4 regions of the Paenibacillus septentrionalis genome follow, and region 2 is predicted to be linked to each of the others. Evidence: riboswitches for the same ligand, from Rfam matches in the RefSeq annotation. Region 2 holds a riboswitch; each other region holds the start of a gene.
What was found. A riboswitch is a leader RNA that binds a small molecule or an ion and turns the genes downstream of it on or off. The one in region 2 is predicted to bind cyclic di-AMP.
Positions count from the first base shown of each region.

Region 1: linked by a shared signal. The riboswitch ahead of ACFP56_RS20250 (C40 family peptidase) and the one ahead of ACFP56_RS03645 (hypothetical protein) in region 2 are both predicted to bind cyclic di-AMP.
Region 3: linked by a shared signal. The riboswitch ahead of ACFP56_RS17385 (hypothetical protein) and the one ahead of ACFP56_RS03645 (hypothetical protein) in region 2 are both predicted to bind cyclic di-AMP.
Region 4: linked by a shared signal. The riboswitch ahead of ACFP56_RS12140 (potassium channel family protein) and the one ahead of ACFP56_RS03645 (hypothetical protein) in region 2 are both predicted to bind cyclic di-AMP.

Region 1 covers NZ_JBHSTE010000008.1:146,532-154,609, reverse strand. The annotation lists gene ACFP56_RS20285 (ATP-binding protein) at 1-219, shown strand, start outside; gene ACFP56_RS20280 (NAD(P)H-binding protein) at 244-912, shown strand; gene rluF (23S rRNA pseudouridine(2604) synthase RluF) at 930-1,634, shown strand; gene ACFP56_RS20270 (flagellar motor protein MotB) at 1,679-2,512, opposite strand; gene motA (flagellar motor stator protein MotA) at 2,496-3,296, opposite strand; gene ACFP56_RS20260 (hypothetical protein) at 3,534-3,827, shown strand; gene ACFP56_RS20255 (MFS transporter) at 3,890-5,086, shown strand; gene ACFP56_RS20250 (C40 family peptidase) at 5,306-5,788, opposite strand; cyclic di-AMP (ydaO/yuaA leader) riboswitch at 5,796-5,951, opposite strand; gene ACFP56_RS20245 (glutamine--tRNA ligase/YqeY domain fusion protein) at 6,188-7,861, shown strand; gene hisC (histidinol-phosphate transaminase) at 7,883-8,078, shown strand, end outside.
Region 2 covers NZ_JBHSTE010000001.1:784,420-792,497, forward strand. The annotation lists gene ACFP56_RS03630 (bifunctional metallophosphatase/5'-nucleotidase) at 1-1,513, shown strand, start outside; gene ACFP56_RS03635 (ferredoxin) at 1,828-2,064, shown strand; gene ACFP56_RS03640 (aldolase catalytic domain-containing protein) at 2,122-3,081, opposite strand; cyclic di-AMP (ydaO/yuaA leader) riboswitch at 3,249-3,395, shown strand; gene ACFP56_RS03645 (hypothetical protein) at 3,399-3,833, shown strand; gene ACFP56_RS03650 (branched-chain amino acid aminotransferase) at 3,911-4,978, opposite strand; gene ACFP56_RS03655 (LysR family transcriptional regulator) at 5,111-6,019, shown strand; gene ACFP56_RS03660 (hypothetical protein) at 6,165-6,389, shown strand; gene uxaC (glucuronate isomerase) at 6,485-7,891, opposite strand; gene ACFP56_RS03670 (Gfo/Idh/MocA family protein) at 8,003-8,078, opposite strand, start outside.
Region 3 covers NZ_JBHSTE010000006.1:69,394-77,471, forward strand. The annotation lists gene ACFP56_RS17365 (helix-turn-helix domain-containing protein) at 1-803, opposite strand, end outside; gene ACFP56_RS17370 (Acg family FMN-binding oxidoreductase) at 980-2,173, opposite strand; gene ACFP56_RS17375 (TetR/AcrR family transcriptional regulator) at 2,201-2,782, opposite strand; gene mgtE (magnesium transporter) at 2,962-4,320, opposite strand; gene ACFP56_RS17385 (hypothetical protein) at 4,507-4,932, opposite strand; cyclic di-AMP (ydaO/yuaA leader) riboswitch at 5,045-5,199, opposite strand; gene ACFP56_RS17390 (hypothetical protein) at 5,293-5,529, opposite strand; gene ACFP56_RS17395 (Na+/H+ antiporter subunit A) at 5,820-8,078, shown strand, end outside.
Region 4 covers NZ_JBHSTE010000004.1:69,482-77,559, forward strand. The annotation lists gene ACFP56_RS12130 (iron ABC transporter ATP-binding protein) at 1-268, shown strand, start outside; gene ACFP56_RS12135 (siderophore ABC transporter substrate-binding protein) at 516-1,562, shown strand; gene ACFP56_RS12140 (potassium channel family protein) at 1,661-2,338, opposite strand; cyclic di-AMP (ydaO/yuaA leader) riboswitch at 2,436-2,581, opposite strand; gene ACFP56_RS12145 (antibiotic biosynthesis monooxygenase family protein) at 2,761-3,087, opposite strand; gene ACFP56_RS12150 (MerR family transcriptional regulator) at 3,315-4,070, shown strand; gene ACFP56_RS12155 (ABC transporter ATP-binding protein) at 4,054-5,769, shown strand; gene ACFP56_RS12160 (CPBP family intramembrane glutamic endopeptidase) at 5,824-6,561, shown strand; gene ACFP56_RS12165 (ring-cleaving dioxygenase) at 6,755-7,738, shown strand; gene ACFP56_RS12170 (ring-cleaving dioxygenase) at 7,775-8,078, shown strand, end outside.

The DNA.
Region 1 (8,078 bases), on a different contig from region 2:
GGCATGGATGAGGAGACCTTGCAGCGCATTGGTGATCCTTTCTTTACGGTGAAGGAGAACGGTACGGGGCTAGGTATTATGGTTAGCCAAAAAATTATACAATCTCATCAAGGTCTAATGGAGCTGAGCAGTCAGCTTAATGTTGGAACAACGGTAAGAATTTTACTTCCATTGCAGGAGGATAGAACAACTCAGTTGGCAGAAGCAAGCAATCTGTAAAGACTGTAGGAGTGTGAGGGAGCGTTGAAAGCAGTTATCGTTGGTGCGACAGGTCTTGTAGGCAGAGAATTAGTCCGTTTGTTGCTGAACAATAAAAATTATAGCAAAGTGACAGTTATTGCACGAAAACGATTAAGTGTTGTACATCCACGATTAGAGCAGCAGCTCATCTCCTTCGATGAGCTCCATGAATGTCCAAAGGAATGGTTTGAAGATGCAGATGTGTTTTGTGCGTTAGGTACGACCATAAAAAAAGCCAAAACGAAGGAAATGTTTAGACGTGTAGACCATGACTATGTGATCGAAGTGGGCAAGCTGGTTGTCAGACATCAAGCAAGAAAGCTGATTGTCGTGACTGCAATGGGCGCTAATGAACAATCCATGTTCTTTTATAATAAAGTGAAAGGTCAGACGGAGCGGGATCTCCAGGAGCTTAAGCTTCCTCAGCTAATTATTGTACGTCCCTCGCTTATTATCGGTGATCGGCATGAGTTTCGTTTTGGAGAGGCGATGGCAGTGAAGCTCAGTGGTTGGCTATCCTTTGCTTTTAAAGGTAGAATGAGTAAATACAAACCAAATGAAGCAAAAGTAATTGCTCAGGCCTTGTCCAAGCTAGCCTTGCTTTGCACAGAGCAGGTTCGAGTCGTAACCTCTGACGAGATTTCGTATTGGTCCAGGCAGAAGGTATATTAAGTCAACGGGGTGGCATTTTGAGAATCAATAAATTTATTAGCGAGACAGGCTTTTGCTCGCGTAGAGAGGCTGACAAGCTGGTTGCTGACGGTAGAGTTACGATTAATGGAGCGAAGGCAGAGCTAGGCAGTCAAGCAGAGCTGGGAGATGACGTGCGAATTGACGGACGCCGAATTGGCGCTCAAAAAAAACATGTTTATATCGCCTTGCATAAGCCGGTTGGAATTACGAGTACGACCGAGCGTCATGTTAAAGGCAATATTGTTGATTTTGTCAGTCATCGTGAACGGATTTTCCCGATAGGGCGTTTAGATAAAGATTCAGAAGGACTCATTCTGATGACAAACGATGGGGATGTCGTGAATCCAATTTTGCGATCTGAAGGAAAGCATGAAAAGGAATATGTTGTGACGGTTAATAAGCCAATAACAGCAAGCTTTCTAAAGGGGATGGCGGAAGGGGTTTATATTCTAGGCAGTATGACGCTTCCATGCAAGGTTAAACGCGTTGGTACTAGCACCTTCCATATTATTTTAACGGAAGGCCGCAATCGTCAAATTAGACGTATGTGTGAGGCGTTTGGCTACAGCGTACTGCGGTTGAAACGCATTCGCATCATGAATATATTATTAGGTGATCTGCCCAAAGGGAAGTGGAGAGACCTTACAGAGGACGAAAAACGCATCTTGTTTCAGGAAATTGATTATAACCCAGCAACATAAATTAAGGCGTGTCTGACGTTTCTAACGTCCGACACGCCCTTTTATTATTGCTCTGTTATGCCAATGCTTTGTTGCTTGTGAGTATCGAAGTAATTATGCACGATCGAAATTTCCACGCGTCGATTTTGTGCGCGGCCTTCGCTCGAATCATTTGAAGCTACCGGGTGGTACTCACCATAGCCAACCGTACTGAAGCGCTTCGGATCGAGATCGTTGTTTGTAAGCATAATATCTAAAAATCGTACAGCTCGCATCGCGCTCAAATCCCAGTTGGATCTGAATTCAGCGTTTCGAATTGGCGTGTTATCGGTATGACCCGCTATGACAATGTTGAAATCCGGATAATTTTCGAGCATTTCCGCAATGCTGACGGCTAGTTCTCGGCCGTCTTGATTAACGGAAGCTTCAGCGGAATTGAACAATGCATTATCACGTATCGTAATTAGCAGCTGGGACATATTCAATGAGGTATCCAAGCTGGTTGTCAGCCCGTTCTCAGCGATATAGTCATCGATCTGCTGCTTAAGCTTGCTAAGCTCACTTTCGCTTTGCTCGAGCAGTTGATTAACCTCTTCTTGAGTAAGTGGCTCTTCATTGGTCTGCCCGTCATTTTCCGCATCTTCCATGCCGCCTGACTGAAATTCAACGTCTGGACCACGTTCCACGATTGCAGGCATATCCAGTACGCCTTGTCCGCTGCTGCTAAAAGCAACACTAAAGGCGCGAGATAGCTCCTGAAATTTTTTAACGTCTACTTGATTCATCGAATATAGAACGATAAACAGGGCAAGAAGCAAAGTCAGTACGTCCGCATAAGGGACGAGCCACGATTCATCAATATGCTCTTCATGATCCTCATGTCTACGCTTTTTGCTCAACGTCTCCTTCCTCCTTCGCTTTCATAGCTTGACGTTCCGTAGGTGTTAAGAATACGGATAGCTTTTGTTCAATCGCAATCGTAGACACGCCGGATTGAATAGACAATAAACCCTCCAGCATCATTAGACGAATTTGGATTTCAGCTTTAGATAGTCGCTTTAGCTTGTTCGCCATCGGATGCCATAGCACATAACCAGTGAAAATACCTAGCAGCGTCGCCATAAATGCCGCTGAAATCGCATGTGCGAGCGAGTCCATATCACTCATATCGGCAAGTGCCGCGATAAGTCCAATTACCGCTCCTAGAACCCCTAACGTTGGAGCGTATGTACCAGCTTGTGAAAAAATTAGAGCTCCCGCTTTATGGCGTTCCTCTGTCGCAGAAATATCCTCGAGCAGAACGTCGCGAACGAGATCCTGATCGTTGCCATCAATAATCATTCGCATGCCATTTTTCAGAAATGGATCATCAATATCGTCTACTTTTGCTTCTAGCGCAAGCAGACCTTCACGGCGGGTAATACCTGCCCATTCAACAAATTGTTTAATTAGATCCTCACGTTTCGGTAGAGGACGCTCAGTGAATAATAGTTTGAATAGTGTACCAGTTCTTTTGAGCTCTTCCAAAGGAAAAGCGATAGTTACTGCAGCGATTGTGCCGACAATGATAATCATAAATGCTGCCGGATTAAGGAAGGCGCTCAAGCTGGCACCCTTAAATACCATACCAAGGACGATGGCTATTACCCCTAAAATTAGACCAATAATTGTTGAATTCTTCATCATACACCTCAATTAATCCATTTTCGACATAGAACTACTTATTCTATTATCGTCAAATAGGCTTCTCGACATTAGAGCAAATTTACAATGATCTAATAGAAGAAATAGAAATGTTAAATTGTTAAGATGGCAAAAACAAATAGCATGATATGAATATGAGCGATCACCTCACGACTTTTTTTGTGGATTGTGTCATAATAGAAAGGAATGCTAATGAACAAACAGGAGGGTAAGACAATGGGTGTGCGCCATGCGCGTGAATATAGTGACATTTTGCAGGAGCTGACAGAAGCAGTCGGCTTGATTGAGGATTGCTATCTGTTCTTTGAGATGGAAGAATCTGAATGGAAGGCGCTTCAGCCTGATGAGCAGTATGAGGTTTTGGAAGCGTTGGCAGATGATGTGTTTTATGGCTTGGGCGAGCATCAAGAGATTACGGTAGGCAATGGACAAGTCACCTATCGACCTCAATTGCATCGCATTGATGTATTTGCTGGCGATACCGAGCATCGCAGCATTTCACTAATATAATGATAAACCCTGCGTCTGTCTAATTAGGCGCAGGGTATGTGAACGCATAAAGGAGTTTAGACGTGAAAAAAATATTGTGGCTGGGCTGCCTATCTTACCTTGTTATCGGTATTGCTCACATTATTGGAGGTTCAATTCTCGAACAGCTAATTTCGCATTATGAGCTCTCCTATTCAGATGGCGGACAGTGGATTATGAATCAGTTTCTTGGCTTTCTTGTCGGCGTGTTACTAGGTCCTTCATTATCAACACGGCTAGGCAAAAGGGTCACGATCGTTATTGCATTTGGTGCGCTGACGTTAGCAGAGGCTGTTTACAGCATGTTGCCTCCATGGGAGCTTATGCTTATAGTCGCGCCACTTGCTGGTTTTGGTTTTGGTATGATCGAATCGGTAATTGGAGCACTTATTATTGATTTATTCAAAGGTCAAACCGCTACAGCAATGAGTCGAATCGAAACCTTTTTTGGTCTCGGCGCTTTATTTATTCCGTTAACAGCGGCTATCCTTATTCGATATCAGCTCTGGGAATTGTCTTTCCCAATTCTAACGGCCATAAGCGGCTTAACACTGCTGCTGTGGCTAAGCTTGTCATTTGGCAAAGAGATCGATGAGGGTATCTCGCAGCCCTCCAAGCAGGAACGACAGGAGAAGCCGATCAAGCCAAAATATCAAAAAAGGGCATTGCCGTTTCTTGGATTATCAATGATCTTTTTCTTTCTCTATGTCGGCGTAGAGATGAGCGTGTCCAACTACCTTCCTTCGATCATGATTGAGCGAAGCGGGTTGTCTGAATCGAGTGCAGCTAGTATGCTCAGCTTGTTCTGGGCATGTATGGTGTTGGGGCGACTATTCTGTGGCATCCTGGCCGACCGCTATGGCTACGTGAAATACTTGGTTGTCTCGATGATTGTCGCAGTGCTTGCCTTTATCGGCATGGTACTGAGCACGCAGTCAACGATGCAATTTGTGATGATCGCGGTAGGTGGACTTGGGTTTTCTGGTGTATTTGGTATCGTGCTTGTATATGTAAATGCGTGCCTGCAGGGAATGACAGATCGAACAACAAGCCTGCTCGTTGCTTGCGGAGGTATTGGCGGCGCGTTGTTCCCAAAACTTACAGGCTGGGCGATGGATCATTATAATGCTGCAACAACGATTACGATAGTTGCAGTACTAGTAGGTATTATGCTGACCTTTATGATTGTAATGATGCTTGTTGGTCGTAATCGCAATTTGCAAGAGCAACTGCCAGCATAATTATTTAACAAGGAAAATATAACGATGCTGCAACAAAGGGGTGCTGTTCTTCGTCTATGTAGTTAGAAGAGCAGCACTCCTTTAGATTTAATGTTGCATGCTTGTATAGATGTATGTACAGGCAGTCATATTATCCGGCAACAATTCATAGGATAGTAAAAGAAAAAAAGAGGCACAATCCCTTCTAGTAGAAGAAGATCATACCTCTTTATATATTGCTTATTTGCTTGCTTCAACATACTTTTCATACTTTTCTTCAGAAATTACACGTCGAGCTGTTACATAACGCGGCTTGTAATAAGAAGAATTTAAGGAATCAATGGTTACACCTTTGCTTGAAGATGAATGGGCAAATTTGTTGTCGCCAACATAGATGCCAACGTGTGTGATTCCACCATTGTTGGAGCCGCTTGTATCAAAAAATACAAGATCGCCAACCTTTAGATCCGTTTTAGCTACTTTTGATCCTTCAAGTGCTTGATCAGCTGAACGGCGAGGAAGCTCGATATCCATCTTATCAAATATGTAACGAACAAAACCGGAACAATCAAATCCACTAGTAGAATTACCACCGTATTTGTACTTTGTTCCTTTTACATCTTCAATATTAGTTAGCATTGAAGATGAGCTAGCAGATACGCTTCCTGCTGAGAATGTTAGCAATAGAATGACTGCTAAAAACATCATGCTAAGCTTTTTCACAATTTAAGTCTCCTTCCAGATGTGCCGACGAGGTTAGCTGACGGGTTCGGTTGAAGGTTCCCTATGAAACTACCAGTATGAAGGCTCATACCGCAGCTCAATTCACCCCAATTGGATCCCCCGTTTCTCATGAAAACTCATAAGAATTTGGCGTTAGGCTTACTTGTTACAAGCTATATAATAAACTGAAAATTCGATTCTGTGTAAAATGTGAGAAGATTTTAATTGTTTTCTTTTTTCTCTCATAATTACTAGGATCTTTTTTGCGTAAAAAAATATTGGAAAAAACGTTAAAATGATGGAAGAATCGACGGATTCGCACGGCAAAATGGGTGTATTTTCATGAAAATTTGTGTATCATAAGAGGATAAATATTCGCTGTGTGAAAGGTTGGTCAAGATGGAAAACACTACTGAAACGAAATCGGCTGCTTCTAATTTCATAAAAAATATAGTGATAGACGATTTACAGGAAGGACGTGTGCAGGAGATTGTGACACGCTTTCCACCTGAGCCGAACGGCTATCTTCATATTGGTCATGCCAAATCCATCTGTCTTAACTTTGAGCTAGCAGATGAATTTAAAGGGAAAACGAATTTGCGTTTTGATGATACGAATCCAGTTAAAGAGGATACGGAATATGTAGAGTCGATCATGGAAGATGTAAAATGGCTCGGCTTTGAGTGGGATAATCTGTTCTACGCTTCGGACTATTTTGAGGAAATGTTTAACCGCGCTGTATTGCTTATTAAAAAAGGTAAAGCGTATGTATGCGATCTTACTGCTGAAGAAATGCGTGCAACACGCGGCACGCTGACAGAGCCTGGTCAGAACAGCCCTTATCGTGACCGTTCGGTCGAGGAGAATCTTGATTTGTTCACGCGTATGCGTGCTGGAGAGTTTAAGGGTGGCGAGCGTGTGCTTCGTGCGAAAATCGACATGTCCTCCTCCAACATTACGATGCGAGATCCTGTGCTGTATCGAATTACCCATGCCCACCATCATCGTACAGGAGACGCTTGGTGCATTTATCCGATGTATGATTTTGCACATCCAATCAGTGATGCAATCGAAGGAATCACGCATTCGATCTGTACGCTAGAATTTGAAGATCATCGTCCTTTATATGATTGGGTAATTGCAGAATGTGAGATGGAGGCTACGCCGCATCAATACGAATTTGCTCGTCTAAATATCACCAATACAATTATGAGCAAGCGTTACTTGAAATCACTTGTTGATGAAGGTGTTGTGGAGAGCTGGGACGATCCGCGTATGCCGACGATTAGCGGAATGCGTCGTAAAGGATACACGCCTGAAGCTATTCGCAGCTTCTGCCGTGAAATCGGCGTTGCTAAGGCAAACAGCTTGGTAGAGGAAAGCTACTTGGAATACTTTATTCGAGAGGATCTAAAGCTGAAGGCGCCGCGTACGATGGCTGTGCTTGATCCGATTAAAGTTGTGATCACGAACTATCCGGAAGGACAAGTAGAGTGGCTGGATGCAGAGATCAATGCCGAGAATCCGGAAATGGGCGTCCGTCAAATTCCATTTTCACGCGAAATCTATATTGAGCGTGAGGACTTTATGGAAAACCCGCCGAGCAAGTACTTCCGTTTGTTCCCTGGCAATGAGGTTCGCTTGAAGCATGCTTACTTCATCGTGTGCAATGAGGTTATTAAAAATGAACTGGGTGAAGTGGTAGAGCTTCGCTGCACCTATGATCCTGAAACAAAATCAGGAAGTGGATTCACAGGCAGAAAAGTAAAAGGAACGATTCATTGGGTAGAAGCTTCTATGGCAGTACCTGCCAAGCTGCGCCTGTTCGAGCCGCTAATTGAGGATTCGCCTGAGCTGAAGGATAAGCCATTCCTTGAGCGCATCAATCCTAATTCGATGCGTGTCGTGAACGGCTTTATTGAGCCCAATATGAAGGATGCCGCTGCAGGAGACAAGTTCCAGTTCTTCCGTCATGGCTACTTCAATGTGGATAAAGTAAAAAGCGACGATGGTCAGCTCGTCTTCAATCGAATTGTTTCATTAAAGAGCTCGTTCGATCCGAAGAAAGCGTAAGATAAAGGGAGTGGAACTCGCGTGAGTAAATACTGGAGTCCTCTGACTGCTTCTCTAGAGCCATATGTGCCAGGAGAACAGCCTAAGGATAAAACATATATTAAGCTAAATACGAATGAGAACCCGTATCCGCCGTCGCCTAACGCAATTGCGGCGATGAAGGCAGTCATTAATGAGGATTTGCGCTTGTACCCAGATCCAAATAGCGAGATGCTCA
Region 2 (8,078 bases):
GGTCAGCTATGGGTTGGCGCGAATTGCCAATCTTATAAGAGAAATAAGGCAAACTCAGCCCAATACGCTTCTTATCGATAATGGCGATTGCTTGCAAGGGACACCACTTACCTACTATCATGCCAAAATAAGCTCTCAGTTAGAGAACCCTGTCATTGCCTGTATGAATGAACTGAATTATGATGCTGCCGTACCTGGCAACCACGAGTTCAACTATGGGCTTTCCTATTTGCAGCAGGCAGCCAAAGCCTCCTCATTCCCTTGGCTGAGTGCCAATATAATAGATTATGCAACAGAGGAGCCTTTGTTTGATAAGCCCTATATCGTGCGAATTTTAGATAATGGTGTGCGCATCGGTATTTTAGGCTTAACTACCTCCCATATTCCAAATTGGGAGCAGCCGGATCATATTGCAGGATTGCGTTTCGATAATCCTATCCAAGCCGCAAAGCGGTGGGTTAAGCATATGAAGCAAGTGGAGCAAGTTGATATTGTGATTGTTGCCTACCACGGAGGCTTTGAGCGCGATATTGAAACGGGTAAGCCTACGGAAGCTTTGACGGGAGAAAACGTTGGATATGCCCTGTGTGAACAGGTGCAAGGAATCGATGTATTGCTTACTGGTCATCAGCATCGGGCCATCTGTGGCGCAAAAATCAACGGAGTATGTATTGTTCAGCCTGCTAGTGAAGGCAGGTATTTGGGAAAGGTTACGCTGCAGCTTGAAAAAAATGAGGCTGGCTGGCTATTAACAGAGCGTCAGTCTGAGCTGATTGAAGCCGCACATTTCGATCCAGATGAACGTTTTGAACAGCTTGTAGCCCCTGTTGAAGCCTTAACCCAAGCATGGCTCGATCAACCGATTGGCTTCGTAGAAGGCGATATGCGTATAACAACGCCTGAACAGGTACGATTACGTGAGCATCCATTCATAGAATTCATCAATCGTCTACAGATGGATATCTCTGGCGCTTCTATTTCCTGTACAGCTTTATTTGATAACGAATCTCAAGGCTTTGACACGCAAATCACGATGCGTGATATCGTTTCAAATTACAAATATCCAAACACTTTAAAGGTGCTGCGAATTTCAGGAGCTGATATTCGATCCGCTTTGGAGAAATCCGCACAATATTTTGATATTAACGAAACAGGTAATATAATCGTTCATGATGCCTACCTTCAACCAAAGCCACAGCATTACAATTACGATATGTGGGAAGGTATATCCTACACGTTGGATATCTCGAAACCTATTGGGCAACGCGTTATTACACTTAAGCAGAACGATCAACCATTAGTAAAGGAGCAGCTGTATGAAGTGGTCATGAACAACTACCGCGCTAGCGGCGGCGGCGAATTCGACATGTTTCAAGGCAAGCCTGTTGTCAAGGATATTGCCATTGATATGGTAGAGCTTATAGCTGACTATATACGAGAAAGACGTCATATACGAGCCTCTGTCAATCATAACTGGCATATCGTTAATAGCAATCAGACCGGAATTATATAGACGGGAGCTGCTAGCCAATGAGCGATCTTCACATCTGACTAATCAATTGCTTAGCATACGTACGTTGAACAACAAGTTGCCGCACAGCCAGTTCCCGAAACTAACCGTCCCATAATAACCGGGGGCTTTTATTGGACCTTTGTACCTTCGTCTTTTTCTGGTCAAGGCCTTTTTCTAGTTGTAATTACCTAGATCATGCCATATAATTTGGAGAAATGAGGAAGGAATTGTTCGATTTTGCAAATGAATCCCTCTTCTAATTTTGAGATAGTAGAAAAAGGGTTAGTGTCCATTTTAGGGGGAGGCAATATCATATGAGTAAATATACATGGATTGATAGAGATATTTGCATCGCATGCGCTGGCTGTTATGCCGCAGCACCTGCTATATACGGTGCAGATGATAATGGTTACGCTGAAGTGATCTTCAATGGGGATTCAAACCGTGGGATTATGGAAATTCCAAGCTATCTTTATGAAGATTTGCAAGATGCCTATGATGGCTGTCCTACTCTTGCAGTTAAGGTTGCAAATCATCCCTTTAATAAATAGCCCCTCAAAATGAGGGGCTTTTACTTGTAAGCATGTAGTTCTGCTTATACGTTTACGTTATTTGCTGGCCATTTCAGGCGTTGTCAGCTGGTCGTAAAAATCAACAAATTGATCCTTCTGATCGGAGCTGCGCAAAGCCATCGCTGAGCGTGGATGCTCATCCAGAATGCCAGTAATCATGTATGGAATGATATAACCCCACTCCACTTTATCACGCAATGGAATCATATGTTTTTCAATCATATCAAGTACAGGGCGTACGTTGTATTTCGTGTTTTGCAGCTCTGTTACAAGCAGCTCCGTATTGCAGTTGCCCGCAGCACGTCCCATGCCGTAAACAGAGGAATCAAGCAATTCTACGCCTTTTCCAGCAGCTAGCAATGTATTGGCGAACGCGAGCTGTAGATTGTTATGGGCATGTACACCTAAACGCTTATTCGGCAAATGCTCCTGGAACTTATCAACAAGATAGCTCATATCCGTTGGCTTCAAGCTGCCGTAGGAATCTACGATATATACAAAATCAACAACGCTCTCATTAATCAGGTTAAACGCCTCAACTAGCTGGTTTTCCAGCACGTTGGAAAGCGCCATAATGTTGATCGTTGTTTCATAGCCGCGATCATGGAAAATTTGCACCAACTCAAGCGCTTTGTCTACATCTTGAATGTAGCAAGCTACACGAATTAGGTCAATCATGCTTTCGCTACGTGGTAAAATATCATTTTCATCTACGCGACCAATATCTACAAGCGCTGACAGCTTCGTTTGTCCTTTGTTAGGAATGACTTTACGTAGAAAATCATCATCTAGAAAACGCCACGGACCTGCAGAATCTGCTCCCTTCAGAAGCTTAGGAGAATTTTTATAGCCAATTTCCATATAGTCCACGCCAGCTTCATTCAAGCTATTATACAAATGTTGAACGAATTCAACGCTGAAATCCCAATTATTAACAAGACCACCATCACGAATCGTACAATCAACAATCTTACAATGTGTCGTTTTGGACTGCATATCTGTTACTCCTTTTACTCTGAACGTCAGTTCTGTTTTCTATCATCATACTTGAAATTGAAAAATAACGCAAAATAAAAATAATTGTGCACATGATTGCACCTGATATGTATATCTTATTAGAGAAACGGTTTCATTTACAAACTGGATCAAAACCTTTAAAATAAAGGTATATTTCGCTTAATTTTTCGATTGAAAAAGCGGGGGAACCAAACGTCTTAAGGGGTGAATCCAGATGCCGCTCGGCAGAAGGTAGGGCCTACTCTCTAGCCCGAACCCGACAGCTAACCTCGTCAGCGTGAAAGGAGAGATGTGCAATGTCTATTTGTCCATCGAATGATTTTCAAAATGTGCATTCTGAAGCGGATATGCTTCAGATCCAACGTATCGAAGTATTTGTAATCCCGGCACTTGCAGTAGATGCGAATGGCTATCGCGTATGCTTGCGAATATCAAGCAATCGCGGTTATGGCTGGAGTGAGATCTTTATCGACGATTCTGATATCTCCTTTGATCTCCAGGATTGGGAGCATCAACTTACCCCTTTTATTGGTCCTACCACAATCTCAACTCTAACCGAGCATATTTCTATTACGCTGCAGCAATCTGTTACCTATGACCAAAGAGCAATCTATTTGTTTACCAATGCTTTGCATCAGCTGAACTTTTTGCCTGATGGTCATCAACAAGCGGAGGCCGATGAAGAATTAATACTTCGAAGACGTGCCATATCCTATTTATCTTTGTACTAAAAAAACGAAAACCCCTTACAAAAAGCTGCCGTGTGTCGTTCACGAAGCCTGTAAGGGGTTTTTATTAGATTGCTATACTAGTCTAAAGATACGAGCCAGCCGAATGGGTCTTCGACCGTTCCTTTTTGAATGCCCGTAATTGTATCGTAAATTTTCGACGACAGCTCGCCTGTCTTACCCTCATTAATGACATACTTCTCATCGTTGTAGCTAAGCTCGCCAATTGGAGAAATAACAGCCGCTGTACCTGTACCGAATGCTTCCTCTAGCTGACCATTACGATGGGCTTCAATTAATTCATCGATTGAAATTCGACGCTCCTCCACCGGCACATCCCAATGCTTAAGAAGCGTAATTACAGAGTTACGTGTAATCCCATTGAGAATGCTTCCGTTAAGCTGCGGTGTAACAACCACGCCGTTAATTTTGAAAAATACATTCATGCTTCCAACTTCTTCAATGTACTTGCGATGAACACCATCCAGCCATAGCACCTGCGAGTAGCCACGATCCTTTGCTTCCTCTTGCGCATTTAGTCCAGCAGCATAATTGCCAGCTGTTTTAGCCTCTCCTACACCGCCTGCTACTGCACGAACAAAGTGCGACTCAACATGGATTTTAACCGGGTTAACACCTTCAGCGTAGTAAGCACCTACAGGTGACATAATAATCATAAACAAGTAGTTTAACGATGGGTTAACGCCGAGTGCTGGTTCAGTCGCAATAATAAATGGGCGAATATATAGGCTTGTGCCTTCAGCAGATGGAACCCATTCACGATCCACATCCAGAAGTTTGATTAAGCCTTCATAAGCAAGCTCTTCATCCAAGTGAGGAATGCTAAGACGAGCATTTGATTTGTTTAGACGCTCAAAGTTTTTCTTCGGACGGAAAAGCTTAATGCCATCTTCTGTACGGTATGCCTTCATGCCTTCAAACACAGTCTGTCCATAATGGAATACTTTTGCGGCAGGGTCCAGTGAAATATTTTGATAAGGTACAACACGTCCTGAATGCCAGCCCTTGCCTTCTGTATATTCAAGAATAAACATATGATCGGTGTAATATTGTCCAAAGCCAAGCTTGTTTTCATCAGGCTTTTGCTTCAATTGAGCCGAACGCTCGATTGTAATTTCCAGTGCCATAATCAAGTACTCTCCTCTTAACGATTGATATTGTTATTTGAATGATACCATGCTTTAACGTATATTTATAATATCTATTAGATTTTTTTGTTATACCTTTTAGGTATGGAAGTATTGAAGGGAAGCGTTAACATGGATATGCGTCAATTAAAGTACTTTTTAACGATTGCCCGTGAAGGTCAAATTACCCGTGCAGCGAAGCTATTGAATATGGAGCAGCCTCCTCTTAGCCGTCAACTCAAACAAATGGAAGACGAGCTTGGCGTCAAGCTATTCGATCGTCATGGAAAAGGACTTAAGCTAACTGATGCGGGAATGCATCTGAAGCACCGTGCAGAATCGTTATATTCGCAGTTTAACGAAACGATTGAAGAAATGAAAGAGCTTGAGCAGGGCGTGCGCGGCGTACTGTCTATCGGTGCTGTATTTTCCTGCAGCTCTTTATTGCCGCTGCCGATCGAACAATATCGGAAAAAATATCCTCAAGTTAGCTACAAAATATTAGAGGGCGACCATTATTATCTTGGTGAGCAGCTCGAAAAACATGCGATTGATCTGGTTTTTGCACGCTTGCCTTTTGAAGCGCTGATGGACCCTAAACATCTCGTTATTATGCCGCTGCCCTCTGATCCATTTGTCGTCATTGTACCGACAAGCTGGAAGCAGTTCGAGCTGAAGTCCAGCTTTCAGCTGGAGGAGCTAGCGGACTACCCGCTGCTTACATTAAAAACAGATCAAACGACACATATGCATGAGCAGCTGATTGAAGCGTGTCATCGTTATGGCGTAAAGCCTAATATTGTCTGTGAATGCTCGTCTGTCGCGATTACCATTGCGTTGATTGCTGATGGACTTGGCATTGCACTGCTTCCCCGCTCTGTCATGAGCTCCTTTATGGACCCGCGTGTCAAAATGATTCCTCTATCTCATGACGCGCTGCAGTCCGATATCGGGATTGTGTGGCTTAAGGACCATTATGTCCCCAAGCGCGCTCAGTTTTTTATTGAGACCGTCAAGGATGTCTATGCAATTGAGCGTTAAGTCCCTTGGCTATGAAATCATCTGACTGCGTGAGCACTTGAAGAGACAGAATATTAACATCCAATGCACGAAGTAGCTGACATGTTGGACGTCCTGTTCATCATACACTTAGAAGGTATGAACATTATGTTAGGAGGAGTCATGTGTGATTGGCTTGTCATCGAGCTTGACCAGCTTGCCTACTTCTGAATTTCAAGTATTCGTATTTACATTGAGCTCGATTAAACGTTACTTTTTGATTGAAATCGTTGGAGGCACAGCTTTCTTTATGCTTGGACGAATATTGTTCCATAGTGATCTGCTCTGTCTCGCTTGCAATATTATTGCCTCGCAAATGCTGAACTATGTTCTTCCTACTGCAACATCATAGTTGAATAGCCTACATAAAAGAAGAGGCGTGAACAGAAGTCAGCTCTCCGACATTCTGAACACGCCCTTCTTTCTTTATTGTCTATAGTCTATCGCTTAGAAATTAAAATAGCGTTTAGCGTTATAATAGCTAATATTTTGTACCAGCTTACCTAACTCCTCCTCGTCATAAGGAAGCTCGCCTTGCTCAACCCAGGTACCGATCACATTGCACAAAATTCTGCGGAAATATTCATGACGCGTAAAGCTCAAAAAGCTGCGGGAATCTGTCAGCATACCGACAAATTGTCCGAGCAAGCCGAAGCTAGCCAAGCTTTCCAGCTGAGCTATCATTCCTTTTTTCGTATCGTTGAACCACCACGCCGAGCCAAGCTGCATCTTGCCAGCTACGCCGCCGCCCTGGAAGCATCCGATAAGAGCAGCAAGAATTTCATTATCATTGGCGTTAAGAGAATACACGATCGTTTTAGGCAGTAAATCCTCTTGCTCTAACGCATCGAGCAACCCTTTAAGTGGAGCAGCAACAGGCGCGTCGTTAATCGCATCAAAGCCTCGATCAGCACCAAGCAGCTTATACATGCGGGTGTTGTTGTTACGTGTAGGATTCATATGCAGCTGCATCGCCCAACCAAGCTTTGCATATTGCTTTGCCATATGTAAAAACGTAACCGTTTTGTATTGCTGCTCTTCCTTCAAGCTGATTGCCTCTCCGTTAAGCTTGCGTAAGAAAATTTGTGCAGCCTCTTCCTTTGTCGCTTCACAATATGGCACATAGTCCATGCCGTGGTCAGAAACTTTGCAGCCTACTTCATGGAAGTAGTCAATGCGTTCGCTAAGCGCACCAAGCAAGACATCGTAAGTGTGTACTTCTCTTCCAACAACCTCACCTAAGGCTGAAATCCATTCGCTAAACCCCTCTTTATTGATTTCAAGCGCCTTGTCAGGTCGGAAGGACGGTAATACTTGAACATCGAAATGCTCAAGCTCTTTAATCTTTTTGTGGTATTCCAACGAATCAATTGGATCGTCCGTAGTACAGATGACGCTTACATTCGACATATGGATCAGATCGCGAACCTGATACTTCCCCGTTGCAAGCTTGGCATTCACCTTTTCCCATATGTGCGGTGCATTGGACGCATTAATCACGTCATCCACTCCGAAGTAACGCTGAAGCTCAAGATGCGACCAATGATATAATGGGTTGCCGATGGCTTGAGGAAGTGCTGCAGCATACGCTGCAAAGCGATCATAATCGGAAACGCCTTCGCCTCCTGTTACAAGCTCCTCTACTGCGCCATTCGCGCGCATGGCACGCCATTTGTAATGATCGCCAGCAAGCCATGCTTCAGTTAGATTGGAAAAGCTGGCATTTTCATAAATTTCTTTCGGACTTAAGTGACAATGATAGTCAATGATTGGTATTGATTTTGCATAGTTATGATACAACGTTTGTGCTACATCATTTTGCAGTAAAAAATGTTCATCTAAAAATGGCTTCAATGTTCCTACACTCCTTCAATCTGTATGCCTTGCCGACCCTCTATATGATCTGTAATCAAGCGATGTCTTCAAGCCTAATCTTTTCAGTGTACAACAGGATGAGTTCTTTAATTATATAAGCGGAGCCTTATGCTCGATACGTAATGCCTGATTTTGTGCAAGAAGCGTCAACTCTGCGGTCTTGAAC
Region 3 (8,078 bases), on a different contig from region 2:
ATTGTGGTCATCGCATGCTTGTGCGGAATGCCAGAAGAATTGCAATCAAATACAATCTCTGCACTGTCCTGAATTAGCCAGTCATGATAATGCTTAAGCAGCTCGCCTGAGTACCACTTGTACGCGTTCGGCTCTTTTTCAGGTGGCGGTGCAATAAATGGCTTCTGCACGAACACATTAAAAACATGCATGCCGTTTTCGTTCGTGAACTGCTTATAATTGTCGAATATCTCATTACGGTATTCCGGCTTGATGTAGTGCAGTACGCCGCTGGAGAAGATAATGTCGTAATGAGTGTCCAGGCGATAATCCAATAGATCAGCCTTAAACACATTGACATGTACACCAACTTGATCAGCAAGTCGCTTTGTTTTTTCAATTCCGGCATCCGATACATCGAAGGCGCTAACCTCATATCCATTGCGGGCAAAAAATACAGCATCTTTCCCTTCGCCACAACCGACATCAAGCAATTTCAGTCGTTTTGTTGGCGGCATCAGCTGCAACACCTTGTAACAATCCGCATTAGGCTCGGTTCCCCAATAATAATTTGGTGATTTATATTCTTCCTCATAGATCGTGATTGGCTTGTCCTGTGTCACATAACCAAGCAGCTTATCTATGCTCACTTCCAGCGTTTGAGACAGCAGTGGAAGCAGCGAAATATCTGGCATCGTTTGCGCGTTTTCCCATTTGGACACGGCTTGGAACGATAATCCGAGTATGTGCGCCAGCTCTTCTTGCGTTAGCCCCTTCTCCTTGCGATAAATGCTAATATTTCTTGCCAATTGCTCCTTTAACATTCGAACACGCTCCTTTGTCCCTTAGTTTATGGGAATCGCCAGGAATGAACAATAACTTCGTATTTGATTTTTTATCGTACTCAACCAGCAGTTGAGTACGGATAGGTGAAACAAATGAAAAGCAGGCTTTGCTCTTAAAGCAAGACCTGCTTCGTTGGTTGTAAAAGGTCAAATTATTATTGCAGCTGTACCTCATCGGCTGATCGTCTTGGGCTTGGCAGAGCCTGATCACGAGCATAGCCCATTCGGAATAAAAAGACATGCTCTCCATGACCGCCAACAATCGAACGCAATGCATCGCCAAAGTGTGGGGTCAGATTCATTTGTTGTTCACGATCCAGGCGCTCATTTACCTGATTTAGAGGATGCAGTGCGATTCCTTTACTAGTCGCCCATAGGTGGATTCGCTGCCATAGTCGTCCAGCCTCCAGCAATTGCGCTTTGGAGCGTGTTGCAAGTACGATACTGCCATAAGCAGAGGCAGTCGGAATATGAACCTCCTTTGTAGATTTAAGCCAATACGCATTGGACGATTTTTCGGATATGGAAAGCATTTTGCCAAACACGCGTACTAGCGTAGAGTTGCCTGTAGCATCCAGTGTCGTGCCATCCTTGAAACGGTGGATATCATCCTGACTATGACGATACCAGCGATGACTGTCTCTTGCTTGATCCGCATCATGTACGATTGCTTCCGTTGCTTGAACAATGAGCGAGCCGAGCTGCTCCTTCATTTGCTGATCAGTATGCAATAGCAGCTTCGCAGATGAAGCGTGATCGCTTAACGTGGACATCTCGTTAAGCAAAGCAACCGATACTGGTTTATTGCTGTCATAGGCTCCACGATGAGTATGACGTTTCGTAATCATGTGAAATAATGGAGAGGAGTGAGGGGAACTAGGCGATAAATCGATAGTAGCAACCTTGGCTTGATCGATATCGCCATCCAGCAGTTTCACGTTTGGCTCAAAGCCATGCGCCTGTGCAGCAAGGCACAAATTTTCAATGGCACAGCCAAGACTAATGTTCATTTCTCGAAAGTAGGGGTCCATTGTGCCAATATTTTTAGACAGATCGGCATATAGTTCAATTCGATCAGCATGAACTCGAAACAGCCACGGCTGCGTATTATGCGCATTAGAAGCTAATATGGCATAGTGTACAAGCCTTTCAGGGGCCTTGTCGGACAGGTCTGCCTGGTTTACAGCATGGATAGCCCATGGCTCATAGGCAGGTCCTTTACTTGTTGAAAACACCCCTTGATCAACGGCGCGATACAAACCTCCTCCAGACAGCAATAGCAATGCTGCTCCGGATACTTTTAAGAAGCTTCTTCTTGATAATTTTGTTTGCGGTTCAGTAGGTTTCACAAGCTTTCCCCCCAATATAGTAGTCATCTATTTCTTTAAGTAAGGGGTTAAAATCGCCCATATGAGGCTAACGCCCTTCTGCAATCCCGCTTCGTCAATCGGCTGCCCGTTCATCTCAAGAAAGGATAACCAATTGTTCGCAATGATCCAGCAAGATAGGAGCAGCTTCTGCAGTTGCTCTGAATCGGCTTGAATATGCAGGACACCACATTCGATAAACCGCTGAATGAAGGCTTGCTGCTCTACAAGTCGAGTTTCCATCATCGCATTATGTTGTTGTCTTAAGCTTTCATCTGCTTGAAATAAAGACAATGCCTCGCGATAGAAGAAGCGATATCGCCATAAGATTTCGAAGTTCTGGATTAATTTTTGCTCCAAATGCTTTTGTTCTAGCTGCATTTGTTCCTCGATGTACCAGACCTCATTCCACTCCTCATACATAATAGTTAGAATGGATTTAATGATCTCAGACTTGTTTTTGAAATGATAATAGAGATTGCCAGGACTAATAGAAGCTGCTGTTGCGATGTGATTCGTCGATACCTTGCCAACCCCTTGTTCATTAAATAATTGAACTGCGGTTTGAATAATACGTTGCTTTGTGTTCAAATTCCATCACCTTTATTAGAGTAATTACTCTAAATATAATGAACATTATCATATCTGTCAAATTTTCATCATCCACTTGTTCGATTAACCGCAGCTAATCTATGTCCACAAACAAAAAAAGGGTTGTCCAGAGATCAGCTTTCACTGAGCTTCCGAACAACACCTTATCAACAGCCTGTTTACATTAAGCGGGTAATAAAAATCGTTGCAATACCAAAGTAAATGAACAAGGATAAAATATCATTTAACGTTGTAATAAGTGGACCAGAGGCAACTGCCGGATCTACTTTGAATTTATGCAATAGCAGAGGGATGATCGTTCCCGCTAACGTTCCAATAATTAACGTAATGACGAGTGTGCTACCTACAACAAGCCCCAAGATCGCATCGCCTTGCCAGATAAATGCGATTATCGAGATCAATAACCCACAAATAACTCCGATCATTATCCCGACTGACAGCTCTCTAAATATAAGCTTCGCGACAATTTTTTTATTAATGTCTTTTGTAATAAGTCCTCTAACAACGACTGCCAATGATTGTGTACCTGTATTCCCGGTCATACCGGCAATCATAGGCATGAAAAAGGCTAACGCGACGACTTTTTCCAGCGTCTCCTCAAATATGCTAACAATAGTACCAGAAACAATGCCAATAAATAACAGCAATATAAGCCATGGTAATCTTCGAAAAGCTGCAATCGGTGCTTTAGTGTCAAAGTCGATGTTTTTACCAGAGGCGGATAGCTTTTCAATATCCTCAGCCGCTTCTTTCATTACGACATCAATCATATCATCGACGGTGACAATCCCGACCAGCACGTTGTTGTGATCAACAACGGGAACAGCTAGAAAGTCATATCTTTCAATCATCCGCGCTGCTTGCTCCTGATCGGTATCTACGGTTACGGAGATGACACGTTCATACATGATGTTCTTAATTTGCTCATCTGCTTCTGCAAGTATCAAGTCTCGGTATGAAACGACGCCGATCAGTTTTTTTTCATCATCAATGACGTACAAATAGTTGATTGTCTCGGCAATTTCGGCATACTCTTTTAATTTATCAACAACATCTCGAACCGAATAATGATAAGGGATCCAGACAAAACGGTCGGTCATTAGCCTGCCGGCTGTTTCAGGCGGGTAGTTCATCAGATTTTGGATAACCTGAGATTCTTCTGCCTTCATACTTGCCAGAAAGCTTTCTTTGTTCTCTGGCGATAATTCCTCTAGCAGGTTCGCCAAGTCATCATTATCCATCTCATCCATGACGTCCAAAGCCTTTTCGACACCTAGCTTATTAAGAAATTTTTGCTGCTGTTCCTTGTCAAGCTCCTGAAGAATATCGGCTAGTTGAGAGGTATTGAGGAAGGATAAAAAGCGATTTTGATGCTTGGCAGGCAATACTTCATAAATTTGAGCGATATCATATGGCTGCAATTCATCCAAAAGAACGTGAAACTCATTCATTTTCGCTTCTTTTAGATACTTAATCACTTGGAGTGTGATTTCATTTTGATTCCAGTTATTGATCATGTTTTCACCTTTACTTTATAGGATGACCTACCCACTGAAATGAAGACAAATATAGTCCAAGAAATGTGTGAAATGGACGTATTCCTTATCATTCATAAATCACGAAATAATATGCATGATCTATCAAACAAGAACAGTCCATTTCAATATTTCTATTTTATGATCGTTGCGTTGGTGAATGGTCGATTAGGCATGAACTTCGTCGTTCAGGCGTTGAACTGCTACGACATGCACGTCTACCTCGGTAAGCAGACTTAACAGGTCATTTACGAAACAACCGTGCATAATTTCCTGCCAGCGCGTTTGTCCTGGCTGCCCAATGATTAACTGCGTAATATGGTATCGCGAAGCTGTTTCAGCTATCACTTCATTGATTTTTTTATTGTCGAAGGATTCAACGATCAGGGTTGCTCCCCATTCTTCACATTTGCGCTGCCAAAATTCAGTGTCCTTTTTCTGCTCTTGAGTTGGTGTCTCTGTTTGTCCAGATGTAATGTTTAACACATATAGGGGACAGTGAAGCATTTGAGACAATTCACCTCCACGGCGAATTAATTGCTCTCCATTTGCCATATTACGCACACATACTAAGATTTTTTCATCGTTTGTCATTGCCAAACTCCTTTTGTTGAATAGAATTGTCTCCACAATTAAAAAAAGCCTGGAGCAGAGATTATCCGCAACCAAGCTTTGGTTATTTTCAAAATTAACCAAACATGCATGAAGGCTCTCTCTCATGACGCTGACGAGGTTAGCTGTCGGATTCGGGTCTGAGAGTACCCGTTTTCTCTGGCTAAGAGAAAATTCACCCCTGAAGCATAATATGCTTCTATGGTTCCCCCGCTCCTCCTTGATAAGAGGATTAAGCAGTTTAATATGAATTTGTCGATATCCATACTAAAATACTTTTCTCAAAATGTAAATAGACCTCTACAAAAAAGACCAGCAAGATATACGGTTTATAGAAGAAACTTACTGCAAATGATCTGGCGTTTCCAGGTCCTTTTGTAAATTAGGCAAAATACGCACATACTGCCGCGGGAAAAACGGTGTGGAAGTAGAGTGCGCCTTCAACTGATCAGTGCTGCTCCAATTCCCGAGAAATCGTTGCGTTTTGTTATATTGTTGACTATAAAAGCTAAAAGCAGCACATATAAGTATTGTTGCGAGGAATACGAGTGAACAAATTCCGATTTGACGAATAGGCAAAGAAATGTCCTCCGTTTTTAATAACAGTCTCACCTCATCTATTTAAGGATATACATGTGGATGAACGATATCGATTTGCATTTACAATTAACCGAGAATAAGGTATATTTATTTAAGTTCGTACCGTGACAGCTATACTTGAGCAAAAAATCAAACTAAATATGGAAATATCGGAGGAGCCTGCCATTTTGCAGGCTTTTTTTGCGTTTTTTTAGGCTTCCATATATTAGTGATTTGAGTGCAAGAAATTGGGAATGATGAAAAGTAAATAAAGAGAAGGAGGAACTTTTTTGTCTTTGCTTCATGTGGCTGTTTTTATACCTTTTATATTTTCTGCTGGCTTGTTAGCCAGTCGCAAGCTATTGGAACAATTGCATAGGGGATGGTTGACTCTACCTGTTCCACTCATGCTTTTTGTTTTCTTTTTGTGGCATATGCCGCAGATTCAAGAAGCACCTATCATCCATTCAATGTCGTGGCTTCCGTCACTTGGCATTAATATGACCTTGTATTTAGATGGATTATCCATGCTGTTTTCGCTATTAATTAGTGGTATTGGTTTACTTGTTGTGCTTTATTCTATCTTTTATTTGGAGGAAGAAAAAGCAGCACAGCGGCGTTTTTACGCTTACCTGTTAATGTTTATGGGGGCAATGCTGGGCGTTGTTCTTTCTGATAATTTGTTCGTGCTGTATGGCTTCTGGGAGCTTACGAGTATCGCATCCTTCCTTCTAATTGCGTTCTGGTTTCAACGGGACCGTTCGCAATATGGAGCATTAAAATCAATGCTTATTACGGTGTTTGGCGGATTGGCGATGTTCGCGGGCTTTATATTGCTATATGTGATGACTGACACCTTCAGTGTTCGTGAAATCATTGCTCAAGTAGATGTGATTAAGGATCATTCCCTCATGGTACCAGCTCTTATCCTTGTTCTGCTTGGAGCATTTACGAAATCAGCCCAATTCCCTTTCCATATATGGCTGCCGGATGCGATGGAGGCTCCAACACCTGTCAGCTCTTATTTGCACTCGGCTACGATGGTTAAAGCAGGACTTTATCTTGTTGCCCGCTTAAGCCCGGTATTTGCTATGCGGTCTGAGTGGTTCTGGATTGTATCAATTGGCGGACTTGTAACGCTATTGTATGGCTCGCTGAAAGCGGTAAGGCAGACGGATCTAAAGGCGCTGCTCGCTTATTCCACGATCAGTCAGCTCGGTCTTATTATGTGTTTGCTAGGTCTAGGCTCTGCAGCAGGCTTGCAAACAGAGACTGCAGTATCGTTGTTCTTTGCTCAGGCTACGGCAGCAGCATTGTTTCATCTAGTTAACCATGCCGTGTTTAAAGGTGCGTTGTTTATGGTTGTCGGTATTGTAGATCATGAAACGGGAACACGTGATTTGCGAAAACTTGGCGGACTAATAAGCTTCATGCCTGTTACGTTTTCAATTGCGGTGATCGGTGCGTTTTCAATGGCTGGCCTGCCACCATTTGGCGGGTTTTTAAGTAAGGAAATGTTCTTCACGTCGGTATTGAATATTAGAGAAATGAACATGTGGAGTTTCGAAAGCTGGGGCGTCCTGATCTCTGTCGTTGCATGGATCGCAAGTGTATTCACCTTTATGTACAGCATGGTTCTTCTTGTTCGCACATTTGGTGGAAAGCATCAGCCTGAGCTTTTACCGAAGAAACCGCATGAAGCGCCTGTTGGCTTGCTAATATCGCCAACGATTTTGGCGGGGCTTGCACTTGCGATTGGTTTATTCCCTGCACTTCCAGCTGCATGGCTGGTTGAGCCTGCGATGAATGCCATACATCCGAGTGTACTGGCAGCAGGCGAACAGTTTGATATCTACATTCGCATGTGGCATGGATGGACGACGGAGCTATTCATGACAATAGCGCTCATTGTACTGGGAACAATACTGGTCTACGTCTATAAAATGCGTGGCTGGAAACTTCCTGGCTCTGGTGAGAAGGCTCGTTTTACCCTGAACCGTTTATATGATAAAACACTTCAAGGAAGCGAATATGCATCTGAGAAATTGACTTCGTTATATATGACGGGATCGATTCGTCGTTACTTGATTTATATCTTTCTGTTTTTCGTAATAGCGCTAGGCACGACGATGCTGCGTCTACCAGTGTTTAATCTGGATTTTAGCGCAAATGCGCCAGTGACTGGCTATGAGATCGCAGCGGTTATTGTACTTGCACTTGCTGCGCTTGCTGTACCATTTTCACAAAATCGAATGGCATCGATCTTGTTAACAGGTGCTGTCGGATACATGGTGACACTGCTGTTTGTTTTGTTACGTGCGCCAGACTTAGCGCTTACTCAGTTAATTGTTGAAACGGTTTCGGTTGTGCTGTTCTTATTGTGCTTCAAGCATCTGCCTAAGCTAAAGAAAGAAGCTGTGAAAATACCATTCAAGCTAACCAATGCAATAATTGCCGCTGCTGTTGGGGTAGTCGTTACATTTATTGCGCTTGGGGTTGGCAGCAACAAGGAATTCACACCGATCTCTACCTTCTTCATGGAAGAAAGC
Region 4 (8,078 bases), on a different contig from region 2:
TATGAAGCATTCGGTGCAAATTATGAAAATATTGCGCAGACTAGTTGATGAGCTGGGCAAAACGGTTATTATCGTGCTGCATGACATTAACTTTGCTTCCGTATATTCCGATCGCATTGTTGCGCTGAAGGATGGCAAGCTGGTGAAAAACGGTCCTACCCATGAAATTATTAATTCGGACGCCTTGCGCGATATCTACGATATGGAAATCCCGATTCAAGAACAGAATGGCTGCCGAATTTGCGTATATTTTAATTCTCATACGTAAGATAACTGTCTGGAGTGATCCAGGCAGTTTTTTTGTAAAGTTCTGGTGCAGCCGCAATGGTTTGGAATGCAGGACGCTCGTCATTCCGTTATCCACTACCGTGTATACATGTGCGACAAAGTGATTAATTTTGCAAAATAGTATTGACGTTATCGCAAATTACATCTATAATGAGAATCGTTGTCAGTGATAATGATTATCATTGTATAGAATTGTAATATAACATAGAAATAAGGGGAGAGCGTACATGAAAAAGATGTGGAAGGTAGCAGGTGCAGTTTTAGCCATTTCTCTAGCACTGGTTGGTTGCGGTACAGAGAAGGAAGAAGCAGTAAATCAAACGACCGCTGGAAATACAGCAGCACAGGGCAATGATACAGAGGAACCAGCTGTTGCGGCACAAGGCTCTGCAGTTTACCCGTTAACCATTTCCTCTACTGTAGCTTCAGCTGAAACAGAAGATAAAGGCACAATTGCGTTTGAAGATGTTACATTTGAAACGATGCCAGAAAAAATCGTAGTATTCGATTATGGCTTCCTTGATACATTGGATGCGCTAGGCGTTGAAGGAATTATTGGGGTAGCCAAGGATTCAACGCTTCCAGCTCATCTTTCTAAATATTCTGCTGACGAATATGTAAGCATCGGAAACTTGAAGACGCCTTTGCTTGAAGATATTGCAGAAATCAAACCAGACGTTATTTTCATCTCTGGTCGTCAATCTACGTTCTATGAAGAGTTCCAAGAAATTGCGCCTGTCGTATTCGTAGGTGCAACACAAGACGATTACTGGAATACATTCCTGTCATCTGTGGATGTAGCAGCGAAAATGTTCGGCAAAGAAGCTGAAGCTGAAGAGTATTTGGCTCAATTCGATTCCAAATTGGAAGAAATCAAAGCACTGGCAGGCAATTTTGAAAATACATTAGTAACGATGTACAACGAGGGCAAGCTGTCTGGCTTCGCTACCAATTCTCGTTTCGGCTATATGTATGACATTTACGGCTTCAAGCCAGTAACGGAAGATATTCAATCTTCTTCTCACGGCTCTAACTTTGGCTTTGAAGCAATTCTTGAATTCAACCCAGAAGTGCTGTTCGTCATTGACCGCACAGCTGCTACTGGTGGAGAGTCCAATATCCAAGCAGATATGGAAAATGATATTATTAAGAAAACGACTGCATACCAAAACAACCGCATCGTATACCTGGATGGTCCGCTATGGTACCTAAGCGGTGGCGGCTTGCAATCTGAGCTTGCTAAAATTGATGAAATTTTGGCTGAATTGAAATAAATAATTGCATGTATGTAAAGTAAAGCCGTCAGGCACTGATTGCAGCTCCAACCTTCATTGGATGGAGTGAAGACCAGAGCCTGACGGCTTTTATTCTTCTACTTGAGCATTTCTTTAGTTCGAACGTATCTTTTCTCCAAATGCGCAATACCTTTGTTGCTGCCAATAATGACAAGAATATCTCCATGAGATATCTGATCATCAGCAGTCGGCGATATATTCATTTGGTTATCCTTTGTTCGGATCGCAATAATATTGCAGCCATAGCTGGCGCGCATTTTAAGCTGTTTTAATGATTTACCACACATGGAGGGCGGCGCATAGATCTCGACCAGACTATACTCAGGCGCTACCTCCAAAAATTCAATCAAATGCTGTGACGTAATCTGATGCGCAACCCTCACTCCAGTATCGCGCTCAGGATGAATAATGTGATCGACGCCGAGTTTCTCAAGCACCTTGTGGTGCAGGTCACTAACAGCCTTTGCAGTGATCGTTTTTACGCCTAAATTTTTTAATTGAATGGTTGCTAAAATATTTGCCTGCAGATCATCTCCAATAGCAACAATCGCATGATCCATATTATGGACACCTAGCTCAAGCAGTGTTTTCTCGTCTGTAGCTTCAGCACGGTATACATCGGTAGCAAAGGAAGCACATTCCTGCACTTTTTTAGGATCCTTATCTATAGCTAGAACCTCATATCCCATCGATAGTAAGGTTTTCGTTACACTTAATCCAAAACGGCCCAATCCAACTACGATAAATTGCTTCACAGTATCCTCTCCTACACAGTGATCGTTCGATATAAAAACGCAAAAAACCACAGGGGACTCCCCTGTGGTCATAGATTGCTTATGAGCACAAGCTTCAACACCCTCTCAATACGCTTACGAGGTTAGCTGACGGATTCGGACGATTGAGAGTTGCCCTACCTTAAGCCATACCGTGACTAAAGGATTCACCCCGAAAATTGGTTCCCCCGGTTCCCCTAACAGGAAGTTCAGCGATCAGATTATAGTTTGCATCGTATATGGATGAATCATACTCCCATTCATAGTTGAAGTAAAGCTCGCAGGAATACGATTAAGCTTGATTTTGAGAGGTTAGCAATCAGCTTAACACGATAATCAGTTCATTCCAGTGTCTAGCTTGCGCTTGCTATCGTTTTTGCAAGCAAGCTATTACAGGTCTTGTCTTAGTCGACAACAATGTATCCGCCGTGCTCCATGCTAACGATATATTCTGGCTGTGGTGGTTTTCCATCCTTCAGCTTTGCACGATGCCCTGCAATATGCTCGGGGCTTTTCTCCCACGCCTTCCAGGCCTCTTCTGACTCCCAACGGACCATCATAATGACTTCTTCATCGCCGCGGCGTGTCTTTTTGACTAGCAGCTCACGACCGAGAAATCCTTCACGCTGTTCAATAAGCGACGGACCATCCTCTGGCTTTTTCTTAAATCGCTTTAAAATTTTATCTGAATTTCCTTCGGTTACGACCCATTTTCGCATTTGTACAAACATATAATTGCCTCCTTATCGGATAGAGTATTTTCTTACTCAATATTTTTCAGTAAATAATAATGAGAATCAATCCCAATACAACCAGTATACCTTAAATTTGACCGTAACGTAATAGCGGATATGGCGTAGACCATGATTATTGTTCTAAAAGGAAAAGGTTACAAATATTAGCTTGATTCTAACGTTACGTCAGCATTTATAATAAAGCCAACAGGGAGGGATATGAGATGTATACCATTGGACAGTTCTCGAAGAAGACCGGGGTCACGATACGCGCCTTGCGATATTACGATGAAAAAAATTTACTTAAGCCGGCTTATATCTCGCCAGCAGGCAGGCGGTATTACGAGGATCAGGACCTTGTAACCCTTCAAAGAATATTAATCTTTAAGTATCTCGGATATGCACTGGAGGATATTCAAGGCATGCTGATGAGCAGTACGCACAATCTTCATGATTCATTGCTGCAGCAGAAGCAGGAAATGCTCATTAAAAAAGCGCAGCTTGAAAAAACGATCGAGACACTCGATCATGCTATTGCGCTTTCTGAAAAGCAAGAACAGGTTCATACTGACATTTTTCTTGCATTGATACATGATTTGATTCGTGGTGATGAACAGAAGTCATATTTGAAGACGTTTTTACCAGAGGATTTGGTTGAGGACTTGTATGATTTTTCGAATGAAGAGCTGATCTTATTAAACAAGCATTTCATGGCGGTTGGTTTGAAAATCAAGGAGGCTTATCGCTTGCAGCTGACAGAGGAGGAGGTACTGCCGCTTCTTGAGGAGCTATTCGCTGTTATACCTCAGCATATTATGGATCGTATCGTTGAGGTTTCCTTACAGATTGATGAACAGAAGCTGCAACTTGATTCAGCACTTTTTAATATGCCGTTTACGAAGGAAGAGGAAAAGTGGCTGGAGCCAATGATAGAAAAACTTAGCCTGTGGGGAGAGATGTCTAATGAATCATCAACTTAAAAAACTACTAGCATTGATAAAGGATACGAAGCCCCCAAAGTGGATGATGGTAGTAGCTGTTCTGCTCGGTATTGTTGAAACAACAATGGGCCTAGCTGTACCCCTATTAACGATGGAGGTCATCAACTCCTTTCAGGATCAAGGCATGTCGTGGTCAGCGCTGCTGCTGGTAGGATTGGCTTTGCTTGTGCAAACCGCGATATCAGGTATTGCCTTCTATCTTATGTCCGCGATTGGTGGGAAAATTGTCGCTGGTATACGGGAGCGTGTATGGAGTCATGTGCTGCGATTACGGGTTGCTTATTTTGACAAGCATGAGTCTGGGGAGACGATGAGCCGCATTACGCAGGATACGAATGTCATTAAGGAGCTGATTACGCAGCATTTTATTTCATTCTTCACGGGGCTGCTGACGGTTGTAGGCTCTGTTGCGATTCTACTGTGGATTGACTGGAAAATGACGTTGTTGATGCTAATCGCTGTGCCGCTGTCGATTGCGGTATTGCTGCCGCTTGGCAGTCGCATGAATCAAATTTCCCTCGCTCATCAAGATGCGCTCGCTCACTTTAACGGCCATCTGGGACGCGTACTGACGAATATTCGACTAGTGAAGGCATATCAGGCTGAAAAGGTTGAAGACGAGCGCGGACAATCGCAAATTAGAAGTCTGTATCGCATAGGTCTTAAAGAAGCAAAAATCTTATCGATCCTGTCTCCAGTAATGACGCTGGTCATAATGATTGTGCTTATTGCGATTTTCGGCTATGGCGGAGCTCAGGTTGCCTCAGGAGCGATTACAGCAGGCGCACTAGTCGCGATTATGTTTTATTTGGTGCAAATTGTTGTGCCGTTTACGCAGATGGCTACTTTTTTCACATCCGTTCAAAAAGCGCTTGGGGCAACCGAACGCTTGCATGAGATGCTTGAGCAGCCAGTAGAAGGCGGAGGAGAGACTGTGCTGAAAGCAAAACAGTCGGAGCTCGTATTCGATCAAGTGGACTTCCGTTACGAGGAAAAGCAAATTTTCAATAAACTGTCCTTGGCAATTCCACATGGAAAAACAACTGCACTTGTTGGAACTAGTGGGGGCGGCAAAACAACGATTTTCTCTTTAATTGAAAGGTTCTATGACAATCACGGCGGTACAATTCGTTACGGGGATCAACCAATCGAGCAGATTAAGCTTCACGAATGGCGCAGCTTGTTTGGTTATGTATCGCAGGAGAGTCCACTTACGAGCGGGACGATTCGAGATAATGTAGCTTATGGCGATGTAGCGGCAAGTGAGCAAGATATCATAGAAGCGCTGAAGAAGGCAAATGCTTGGGAATTCATCAGCCGCTTGGAGCATGGCATCGATACGCAAGTAGGCGAGGCGGGCATTAAGCTATCAGGTGGACAGCGTCAACGAATTGCGATTGCGCGAGCCTTGCTTCGAGATCCGAAAATTTTACTGCTGGATGAAGCGACGTCGAATCTGGACAATGAATCGGAGGCGTATGTACAAGAAGCATTGAAGGAAGCAATGAAGGGAAGAACGACGATCATTATTGCACACCGTTTATCGACGGTGACCCATGCCGACCAGCTTATTGTGCTGGAGAATGGCGTCATAACCGGCAGAGGCACGCATCAAGAGCTGATGCATGGACATGACTACTATCAAAAGCTTGTGAAACGATCAGCCGAAGCGATCTAACAAATTAATAATTAGACGACGTCGCTGTTTTGTAAACGAGATGGGGGTGAAAAAGTGGAAATTGCATTTTGGCTAGTCATCATATTTATCGTGTTGTATGAACCTATTGTTGGTTATTTTGATTTTCAAAAATTCAAGATAGATGTTAAAACGAAAGATAAAGCAAGGATCAACTATTATATCCATTCAATGATAGGTCTATGGATCCCCACCATTTTTATACTGCTCTTAGTTGCATTTACAGACCTAACGTTCACGAATATTGGATTAACAATGCCAATGATTAACACTGAAGAACTTGGTCCAATCATTACCTACGCTACATTTGGTGTTGCTTTATTATATTTACTCGGTATCTTATACTATTTAATTGGTTATCATTATAGCAGTAAGATTAGAAACAAATTTTTGCAAGCAAAAGAAAAAGAATGGGATAAAGTAGAATTTTCAGAAATACTTCCAGCAACAAAAAAAGAGAAAACCTTGTGGAGCTACGTTTCAATTACCGCAGGGGTAACTGAGGAAATTATATATAGAGGATTTTTAATTTTCGCTTTAGGGTTCTTATTTCCTAATTTTCCAATTTGGATAAATATTATGTTAGCCTCATTATTGTTTGGTCTCGCTCACACTTATCAAGGCTTTTTAACGGGAGTAGTAAGAACAACAATTTTTGGAATGTTATTTTCTATCCTTTATATTGGCTTAGGGTCAATTTTACCGCTTATTGTTTTTCATTTCTTAATAGATTATTTTGCGAAATTAGGAGAAAAAGAATTGAAAAATCAATAACAGTTGACATATTCATACGTATTTATGAAAACAGCCAAGAGGCTCACTTTGCCTCTTGGTTGACTTTCAAAAGCATCGTATGCTACAATTATCTTAAATTAAAGATTTTTGTATTTCACTTATTACAGAAGCTGCAACTATTTTTTTAGAGATATATCTTAAATTTAAGACATTTAACATTGGAGGGTTTACGATGAATCAGTTAAGAGGTATTCACCACGTTACTGCAATCACGAGCAGTGCAGAGAAAAACTATCAATTTTTTACGTATGTGCTGGGCATGAGACTTGTGAAAAAAACAGTCAATCAGGATGATATTCAAACCTATCACTTATTTTTTGCCGATGATACAGGCGCACCAGGAACAGATATGACGTTTTTTGACTTCCCCGGCATTCGAAAAGGAACACATGGTACGAACGAAATATACAAAACCGCGTTTCGTGTTCCTTCAGACGCCGCACTGGCATATTGGGTGAAGCGTTTCGACAAATACGATGTAAAGCACACAGGCATTAAGGAGCTGTTCGGCAAAAAGACGATATCCTTTTCTGACTTTGACGACCAGCAATATATGCTGATTTCCGATGAGCTGAATGAGGGGGTTGCTTCAGGGACACCGTGGCAACAGGGACCTGCACCGCTTGATTACGCGATTACAGGGCTAGGGCCAATTCATATTCGTGTGGCGCAGATAGACTATATCAAGGAAGTGCTTGAGAAAACCATGCTAATGCGCCAGATTGCCAAGGAAGGCTCGTTGTATTTGTTTGAGGTTGGCGAAGGCGGAAATGGCGCTCAAGTCATTGTCGAGCACAATATACTGCTTCCGCAAGGACAGCAAGGTTATGGTACTGTCCATCATGCTGCATTTCGAGTAGCAGACACCGATGCGCTGAAGGAATGGATTAAACAAATGGAAAGCTTCGGCTTCATGACCTCCGGTTATGTAGATCGTTTCTTCTTCGAATCGTTATATGTACGTGTTGCCCCAGGCATACTATTTGAATGGGCGACAGACGGACCGGGCTTTATGGGCGATGAGCCCTATGAAACGTTGGGTGAGAAGCTGAGTCTGCCACCGTTCTTGGAATCAAAACGAGCACAGATCGAACGGATGGTTCGGCCAATTGATACAGTTCGAAGCACGTTGAAGCTGGAAAAGGAAGTATTGTAACTTAAATGTTGAAACGAGTAGGAGTGGATTACAGTGATGACAAAGCATACAGCAGGAATTCATCATATTACCGCTATCGTCGGCCATCCGCAGGAGAACGTTGATTTTTATGCAGGTGTATTAGGCCTTCGTCTAGTAAAGCGAACGGTTAATTTTGACGATCCTGGAACCTATCACTTATATTTTGGAGATGATCAAGGCAGACCGGGTACGATCATTACATTTTTTCCTTGGGCTCAAGCACATCCTGGGAAAATTGGCGATGGTCAGGTTGGTGTAACTACGTATGCCGTTCCATCAGGAGCGCTTGAATATTGGAAGCAGCGTCTCACAGCCTTCC